3 regions of the Neobacillus sp. FW104-15D2 genome follow, and region 2 is predicted to be linked to each of the others. Evidence: riboswitches for the same ligand, from Rfam matches in the RefSeq annotation. Region 2 holds a riboswitch; each other region holds the start of a gene.
The links. Region 2 has a riboswitch for thiamine pyrophosphate ahead of thiW (energy coupling factor transporter S component ThiW). Riboswitches for the same ligand answer to the same signal wherever they lie in the genome.

Region 1 (3,131 bases), on a different contig from region 2:
AGGGTGACATCTTCAGGCTTTATGAGCATCCCTATTTCAGTGCATCCGAGAATAATGCCTTCTGCCCCTTTTTCGGCCATTTTACTAATAATATTTTTATATTTCTCTTTGGATTCCAGCTTAATGTCCCCCAAGCATAACTCATCATAAATAATTCTATGGATTTCCTTTCGGTCATCTTCTTCAGGAATAATAACTTCCAAGCCATGCTTTTGAGTCAGCCTTCCTTTATAAAAGTCTTCCTCCATCGTAAAATTTGTGCCTAGCAGCCCGATGGTCTTTTTGGCTTCTGATTTGATTTGATAAGCTGTTGGGTCAGCAATATGTAAAAAAGGAATAGTAATTTTCTGCAGGATTGCATCTGCTGAAATGTGCATAGTGTTGGTACAAAGTATAATAAAATCGGCACCGGCATTTTCTAATTTTATAGCTGTGGCACTCAATATCTCCCCTGCCTTTTCCCATTCCCCCGCGAATTGAAGTTCCTTTATTACTTCAAAATCAACGGAATATAAAATACATTCTGCTGAATGAAGCCCACCTAATTCTTCCTTTATCTTTTCATTTATCAGCTCATAATAATGCTTAGTTGATTCCCAGCTCATCCCGCCAATTAATCCTATTGTCTTCATAAGTCTATTCCCCCTTTTTAATATATAAAGGGTTCTGGACTAGTCGGCCAGAACCCTTTAATTTTATTTATGGTTTCTATTGATGCGATTAGGAATATTGACAAGAAAGAACTGCAAAATGATTGATGTAAAGGCAGCAATCATTATGCTGTTGGAAAGGAACGTCCCAACGGCACCTTTTGCCTCTTTAAAATATTCAGGCAGTGAAATCGCAAGTAATATGGATAAACCTATAATCATATAATTTCTTTCGGACTTTTCAATCTTACCTAACAAGGAAATTCCAGTAAATATGAGACTTGCTGCAGCGGGTAAAAAGATGCCTCCTACCACGGCATCAGGTGTCAATGCCAAAAGAGCACCAGCTTTCGGAACAAGGCCTAGAATTAGAAATATTACCCCTGCATACATAACTGGATATCTTGACCCTACCCCTGTTAACCTTAATAGACCTACATTTTGGGCATAAGCAGTGGTTGGAAATCCGCCAATTAATGAAGAAAGCATTGAACCTGCTGCCTCACCTGCAAAGCCATTTCGGATTCGTTTGGAGTCAAGATCGACCTTCAGTGTTTCAGCAGAAGCCTGATATACACCCATTGCTTCAATAACGGCTACAATATAGGCAACAAAGAAAGTAATAAAAGTGCTCCAATGAAAGGTTAATGCACCGTAAGGAAGAAAGTGCGGCAATCCAAACCAACTCTTGTCAGCAATAATGGAAAAATTAGTTTTCCCCAAAAGAGACGCTATAATATCACCAATTACTAAAGCGATTAAGAAAGAAAAAGACTTCCACATTCCTTTGCCAAATAGTGATAATAGAATAACTACACCCGCTGTTGGTATAGACATAGCAAGTGTCGAAGGCTTTGCAAAGCTTTCCATTCCCGGTGTCCCTCCAAGGAATTCAAAAAGCGTAAAGCTTGAAAGTGAAATACCAACAACAAAAATAACTGTCCCCGAAATAACAGGAGTAAATATTGCTTTCAAGCGGCCAATTAATCCTGTAATAGACAAAATAAAAACAATAAGAGCACTTAACAGGATTCCTCCACTAGCTGCTGCAAGCCCATGTGCCTTTCCCGCGGCAATCATAATCGAATCAAAAGCGGCGGAAGGTCCCTGCACGATTGGAAGCCGAACTAGTCTAGTAGCCTGGATTAGCGTTACCAGTCCTGCAGCAATAAAAATACTGTTTACAATATTGGCGGATAAAGTCAGCGGCAGACCAATCATTGCCGCTACAAAAATTGGGTCAAGCCAGACATTTGAAACAAAGACATGCTGGAGACCATATAAAAAGCTTTTAGCAGGAGGCAATTTATCATCAATTCTGCTAGTTAAACCTTCGTTGGGCTGTTCATTTAGTTCCATTGATATTCTCTCCTTATTTTTTTACGCAAATAAAAAACCAGGTTCCCAATCGGACCTGGTTAGCTTAAAAAAGTTAGAGAAAAAACAGTTTCTCACTACTTTCCTACGCTGGTATGATCCAGATCAGGTCCAAAGGGTTAAAAAACGAGTGTTTTTCTCTCAGCCCATACCTGGGCACCCCTAGCAGTTTTTCGCGATATTTAATTCTGTTTCAGAATATACCTAATCATTGAAGATGACAAGAGGATGAAAAAACTCCCTTTGCGTGAAGGGGAGATCTTAAGTTGATTTTAACATCAATTTCAACCTTTTTATGGATCAATTTGATGTTAAGATATCATTTATGAAAAGTGGTTAACTACGTTTCTCAAAATTCCATCAGCCCATATTTCCTTTTAAACCTGGTAAGTATTTTCATCCAGGGCTTGCCAAACAAAACCAGAAAAAAGACATTTGATGCAGCATGCATGGCATCAAACAGAGCGCTGGCAGCAAAGTAAGTGAATATTGATTTTAATTCAAAGAGATTTCCTCCCTGTGTAAAGGAAAAGTAACCCCAAATATTCATAATCCACCCAAATAAAAATCCCCAAACAATTCCGAAGACCACCCTGCCCCAGGTCCAGTTCATTAATCGGCTGTTCTTTAATAAGCCTGCGGAGAAACCGACAAGTCCCCAGGCAGCCATCTGCCAGGGTGTCCAAGGTCCCTGGCCAAGGATCATATTTGATGCAAGTGCTGCGACCGCCCCAATAATAAAGCCACTCTCTGCACCAAAAACCAATCCTGACATCATAATCACAAAAGTTGTAGGCTGAACACTTGGAATACTGGCAAACGGAACCCTGCCTACAGCCGCAATAGCCGCGAGGACAGCAAGCAACACCAGTTCGCGTGGTTCTGCCTTTCTTTTTTCAAACCTTATTAATAACAGCAGCATTGAAAGGACAACAATGGCCAGGCTTAGCCATATATACTGACTTTGCAAGCTAAATGATAAATATAAGAGCAGTGCAACCATAAGGAGTGCCGCTGAAGTAACAATTATCTTCTTAGCCTGCATAGCTCAACTGCCTCCTCGAGGGTAACGATTTGTTGGTCGGACCTACTGCGAAACAGCCG
Region 2 (3,131 bases):
CTTTCATGAGGAATACGATTTTTATGTTACTCCTGCCACTGCGTTCCCTGCATCAAGGATTGGTGAACTTGATCCCAGCCCTTCTGAAAAAAGGCTGATCAGTATGGTTGGGCGATTTGGGCTTGGAGGGCTAGTGAAGAAGGCGGGGATAGTGGATACCATTGTCGAGAATAGCCTGAAACGGACACCGTTTACCCAACTTGCGAATCTAACTGGCCAGCCCTCCATGTCAGTTCCTTTGCATATGACCGCTGATGGCCTTCCCATAGGCGTCCAATTCATGGCTGCAGGAGGAAGAGAGGATTTATTATATCAAATGGCAGGGTCTCTCGAGCAAACCGAGTACTGGCAGGACGTGAAAAAAAATCCCATGTTCCTGAAGTAGAGGTGGCAGAGATTGGCATAACTGATCGGTGTTGTGCATTCTAGCTGTAACTTGTGCAATCCTTGGTATTCTCGGGCATTTCCTTTGGAATTCGTGCATTACTTGAGAGAATTCGTGCATTACTCGGGAGAATTCGGGCATAACTTGGAGGAATTCGTGCATTACTCGAAAGAATTCTTGAATTACATGAATGAGTACAGGCAAAAGTTTGAAAAAATTCATAATTTGACATTAAAAAACTATATTTTTAATAAAATTCACCTAAAAAAGTCTCTGTTAAAGCTCATTACTGATAAATTCCTTAATTTGTGCGTGAGACTCCCACGGAAAGCGACCGCCGGGAGAGGAAATCAACAAAACAAATCTTAAAAAACTTAAAAGGCTGGCCGCATTCCGGACAGCCTTTTGCCCTTTATTTTACTTGTTTAATTGAAACATCCTGCTGAAAAATGGTTCTTTTCATAAATACCTTTAAAAGAATATAGCCAATCGCAGCTCCGACAAAAGAGCTGGATATAAATGCAGGGATTAATCCGAACAAGGTAGCTTTTTGTCCGAGTAAAAGTGTTGAAATCGGATAGCACGCCATCGCGCCCAGGATTCCTGTTCCAATGACCTCACCGCAGACAGCAAATATTAGTTTATTTGTTTTTCTAAACAAAATTGCAGCAAGCAAAGCGCCAATCATGCTTCCCGGAAAGGCAAAGACTGACCCTGTTCCCATAAGATTTCTCAAAAGAGAAACACAAAAAGCCTGTAATACAGCATAAAAAGGGCCTAAAAGGACAGCCGACAGCACATTGATAAAATGCTGGATAGGAAATACCTTTACAAAACCGAGCGGGATGTAAAAAACGTTACTTGTTAGTGTCCCAATGGCTACCAGCATTGCTGCAATTGTTAGTTTCTGTGTTTTTCGCATGATAAGAATCCTCCTCTAAAGTATATAAATAAAAAGCCAGATCCACTATGGACCTGGCAACGTAAGTAATAGAAAAATACTCCGCTACTTTCCCACGCTGGTACAAACCAGATCAGGTCCAAAGGGTTAAAAAACAAAGTTTTTCTCTCAGCCCATTATAGGCACCCCTAGTAGTCAATCCGCTATTCATTTGTTTTTATCATAGACCTAGTGAAAATGTATGTAAAGCAATTTTTGGAAAATTCTCGTTATTGTTTTTGTAAGGGATATAAAAACAGGCATATTGCCTCACAAAAACCGGAAGGCAGAAAAGCCAACCAATTTTCTATGTGCTTAATTGCAAAACGGGAATCCAACCGTCACTGCCCCTTAAAATAAATTAGGCCCTTCCAAAAAGGAGAGGAGATTCCTATTTTCTAATTAAAGCAGCAATTTTGCTGCCCGCTTCTTCAGCATCAAGTGAATCCATGCTAATTCTGAAGTGGTAATGGGTATAAAACTCTTTCCGCTTGTAATATAATTCTTCCATTTGCGGAACAGTCAGGTCTTGTAGAACAGGCCGGGTGCTAATTAGAAAAGGCATCCTGTTTTTCCATACTTCCCAGGATATATCGAGATATATTACGGTACAGTTAGCCATGCAGACATCTCGAATTTCGCTTTGTAAAAAAGCCCCGCCTCCTAAGGAGATAACTGTTGATTCCTTAGCAGAAAACTTGGTAATTAAATTTTTCTCCTCCTGTCGAAATACAGCTTCACCCAGGGTTTTAAAAATTTCTGTTGCAGGCATCCCAAATTCCTGTTCAATTTCATGGTCGGCATCAATAAACGGCCATGAAAGCTTTTTTGCAGCTATTTTGCCTACCGTTGTTTTCCCTGACCCCATAAATCCTGTAAGGACAACGCTTTTAGTCATATCTGGCACTTCCTATAATCAATTGTTAAACTAATCTTAACATAGCCGAAGTATAGCTTAAAGGAAAAATGGGAGGTTGCCGATGATAGCCAGATGGATCGCCGTAAATGTCACAGTCGTGGTGATAATAGCAGTATGGGCCTTTTCAAAGGGTTATGACAGCAGCTATGTTTTGATCGGAAAAATAATAGCTCAGGCCGCTTTTATGCTGTATTTAATTAACCTGAATATGTACTTTGTTTTTTTGCTTATTAGAAAAAGTACGATTAGAGATGTAAAAGTTAAACTTGCAAAAATCTCTAAAAAAATGATGAAATATCACATTCCAATTGCTACCACTGCCAGCTTGCTGATCGGTGTCCATGCAGTGATCATGGCTTATGCCCGTCGTGAAGATTTCTGGATATGGAAGACAGAAACCGGGGTTTTGTCTTTGATCATACTGGCTGTTCTTTTATATAGTGGTCTATTAAGACACCGAAAGGCCACTGGAAAGAGAAGAAGATTTCATTACGGCATGGCATTTGTTTTCTTTGGTATAGTGATTTTACATGTTTTCTTGTAGTTTTTTCGGCAGGTTTGAAGGTGGATGAATGGAATTTTTTTTATTGCCTAAAATGATAGGTGAGGAGGCAATAAAAATGAATAATTTAATGGCTATAATGATGAAATTTGTTACATGTTTGGTTGCTTTTGCGGTAGGGCTGGACTTGTTTTTTAATGCGACATTGACAGATATCGTTTCGTTCAGCGTGCTTATGACAGTGGTTTCTTATTTTGCAGGAGACAGGATACTCCTGCAGCGTGTTGGAAATAAAAATGCTCTTATCGCAGATTTTCTACTTTCTTACACGATTGTTTGGATTTTTGGGAGTGTGCTTCTCGACAGCTATTTGCAAATTGCATGG
Region 3 (3,131 bases), on a different contig from region 2:
CCACTCCCTTAGATAGGTTCTATTTTCATCTACCAGTCTATACAACTTTTGTGAATCATGAAGCTGAAATAATTGAAGTTCAATGTCCTGATCAATTTTCAAGGTAAACATTACAAAATAACTCCTTTAATCAAGTATTTAGTGCTATTGGAAGGATAATAGAAAAGGATGTATTCTTCGGCATGGATTTGCAATAAATTTCACCCTTATGTTTTTCAATAATTTCCTTGCACACAAATAGTCCGAGCCCCGTCCCCAACTTTTTTGTTGTGAAAAAGGGTTCGAAAATTGTTTTTTGTATTTCCTCGGGTATCATCGGACCATTATTTGAGACTGTTATTTTGACGCTTGTCTCATCCAGGGATTCCGATACAATTCCAATTAAAGGATTCTCACTGCTCTGGTGGCCGAGTACATCAATGGCATTAAAGATGATATTAATGAATACTTGCCTTATTTCATCCGCATATCCATAAAGCTGAGGGTCACCTGACAACTTTTTATCAATTTTCACTTTCCCATCCAGAATACTGGGATAGAGAAAGTTTAAAACTTCCTCAATTAAAGTATTCAAACTGTAGTAACTCTTTTCTTTGCCAATCAGTTCCTTTTTTGATAGAAGAAGAAACTGTGAAATGCGGAAATTCAATTGTCCCAATTCGTTCGAAATGATATCCAGATATTTCATATCGGGAAAATCTGATTTTAACAGCTGAATAAATCCCTGAATGGAAGTAAGTGGATTGCGAAATTCATGAATAAAACTTGATGTCATTTGACCAAGCAAGGTAAGCCTGTCCTGATGTGTAGAGTCAATAAACTTGGTTTTTTCTTCTATAATTTTATTTTTTTCCTCGGTATAGTGGGAAACAGCAAAGTAAAGGAATTTGTCAAAACAGAAATTGATTAAATTGATTGATTCCTGCATGTCGCTCCAGTCCAGTTCAGCTTTAGAAAGATAGCTGTAAAGCACACTTCTGCCAAGATTAACGTTATAAACAAATTCCCCGATATTGATATTTGCCTCTACACGCTCTAGAGATACGCTTGTAGCCAGATGTTCTATGTATTCCAACAGTTCGTCCTGGGTCATTTTAAAAACCATTAACACCATATTGAAAAGGGACTCGCCATTAGCAAGTATTTTGTCCCTAAAAGGATCCTTGTCCGAAACAATAATAGATTTGTCCCAATCGTATAAAAGCTGCTGTTTCTGGCTTTTAAAAAAATTGAGTAAAGCCTCTTTTTTTTGAGTTAGCATGTTGGTCCTCCTATCGGGATAAATGAAAGTGGGCTTTAGATGAATTAATTCGATAGGGTGAAGCATAATTCCTTCTAAATAAAATCGTCCAATGGCCATGTTTTGCATATTCCATGTTTTTCCTTGTCGGAGATGAAAAAAAGTAGTATATTCGAAAAGGAATTAAATTTAATATTTCCACAGGGGGAGCTGCAAAAGCGGCTGAGAGTGAATGTTCGAGTTCTGACCCTATGAACCTGTTAGTTAACGCTAGCGTAGGGATGTGGTTTGAGGATATAGGCAATGCAGGGTCCCCAACCGTCCTGGATTGCTTTTTGCAGTCCACTTTTATGCGGAGCATTAGGTAATAGGGAAAGACACTCTCCAAATTAAAAGGGGGAAAAAGTTTTGAATCAGAAAAGCAATACATTGTTTTTAGTGGAGGTAGCAGTTTTTACAGCACTTGCTTATCTACTGGACCTGGCATCAGGTTTTATTTTTTCTAGAATCTGGCCGCAGGGAGGATCTGTTTCTATTGCGATGGTTCCTATTTTTCTAATGGCCTACCGCTGGGGAACCAAAGGCGGGGTTTTGACTGGCTTTTTATTAGGACTGCTTCAATTGATTTTAGGGTTTTCGACCGTTGTTCATCCTGTTCAGGGCTTCCTTGATTATATTCTAGCTTTTGCAACAGCGGGCCTTGCTGGATTAGTTGCTGCTGGCTTAAAGCAGTCATTGGCACAGAATCGAAAAGGGCAGTGGATGACCCTTGCAGTTGTCGGTGCTTTTATCGGAAGCCTGCTAAGGTTTATCTGCCATTTTATTTCCGGGATTGTATTCTTTGGTTCGTATGCACCCAAAGGCCAGCCTGTAGCACTTTATTCATTAATTTATAACGGCACATATATGCTGGCTAGCTTTGTTATCAGTGCAATCTTGGTGATTCTTGTTATAAACGCAGCACCAAGAACCATGCTCAATAGTACAGCTAAGAAAGAGTATTAATAAGCTGAAAAAAGCCCTCATTCCATATGGAAGAGGGCTTTTTTTTACTTATTTAAAAGAATAATTTAAACCGCAATGTCCGCTTGGTGGGGATGTTCCTTGGACTTAAATAAGAAAACAGCTGCTGAAAGCAACATAAATAATACAAAGAAGCCAAGCAAAATCGCCATGTTTCCAAAAGCTGCACCTGAGTCATTAAGTGAAATAATAGACTTAAATCCTTCTATTGTATAAGTAAATGGAAGGTACGAGCTCAGGTTACGGAGATTTTCAGGCAGCATTTCGATTGGGAGGTTAGCCCCAGTTGTAGAAAGCTGTAATACTACGAACGCAAGAGCCATGAATCTTCCGACATTCCCCAATGATGCAAAAAATAAAATAATACCTGAAAAAATGATACTTACAATTATGGTAAATAAAACGAAAGCCACTGGGTTATCTACATCCATTCCTAAAAAGCCAAGGACAACTAGTGATAATAGGAGAGCTTGTCCTACAGCAAGAACCGAAAGATTTAAGAACTTAGCTCCAAACCAGCTGAGCGCGGAAACTTCTTCAGGCCTTCTGAAATTAATAAATAATGATAAAACCAGAATTCCAACAAATAAAGCTAAAGATAAAACATACGGTGCAGTTGAATCCCGGTAGTGCGGATACTTATGAATCGTGCTTCCTGCCAGATTAACAGGTGAAGCAAACATTTGGATATTTTGATCATCCGCTTTAATGGCACTAGTTTTTTGTGCACCATCTTTTAATCCGGAAGCGAGCTGGTTCGACCCGTCATCAAGCTTGGCAGCTCCATCATTTAATTGAGTAACACCTGTTGTTAGGTCACCCCATCCTTGGTTAACAGATGCATTTCCGTCGCTGACCTGAACCATGC

Region 1: another riboswitch for thiamine pyrophosphate. It lies ahead of AC3WR0_RS03550 (solute carrier family 23 protein); the one in region 2 lies ahead of thiW (energy coupling factor transporter S component ThiW).
Region 3: another riboswitch for thiamine pyrophosphate. It lies ahead of thiT (energy-coupled thiamine transporter ThiT); the one in region 2 lies ahead of thiW (energy coupling factor transporter S component ThiW).

What each region holds. Positions count from the first base shown of each region.
Region 1 is NZ_JBYTCJ010000003.1:36,712-39,842, forward strand. It holds gene AC3WR0_RS03545 (aspartate/glutamate racemase family protein) at 1-632, opposite strand, end outside; gene AC3WR0_RS03550 (solute carrier family 23 protein) at 696-2,009, opposite strand; TPP riboswitch at 2,093-2,201, opposite strand; gene AC3WR0_RS03555 (ECF transporter S component) at 2,377-3,072, opposite strand; gene AC3WR0_RS03560 (ABC transporter ATP-binding protein) at 3,054-3,131, opposite strand, start outside.
Region 2 is NZ_JBYTCJ010000048.1:14,375-17,505, reverse strand. It holds gene AC3WR0_RS24240 (amidase family protein) at 1-385, shown strand, start outside; gene thiW (energy coupling factor transporter S component ThiW) at 798-1,307, opposite strand; TPP riboswitch at 1,380-1,486, opposite strand; gene AC3WR0_RS24230 (shikimate kinase) at 1,717-2,223, opposite strand; gene AC3WR0_RS24225 (hypothetical protein) at 2,306-2,788, shown strand; gene AC3WR0_RS24220 (YndM family protein) at 2,865-3,131, shown strand, end outside.
Region 3 is NZ_JBYTCJ010000013.1:85,724-88,854, reverse strand. It holds gene AC3WR0_RS12350 (GNAT family N-acetyltransferase) at 1-111, opposite strand, end outside; gene AC3WR0_RS12345 (histidine kinase N-terminal domain-containing protein) at 131-1,261, opposite strand; TPP riboswitch at 1,434-1,539, shown strand; gene thiT (energy-coupled thiamine transporter ThiT) at 1,649-2,245, shown strand; gene AC3WR0_RS12335 (YhgE/Pip family protein) at 2,311-3,131, opposite strand, start outside.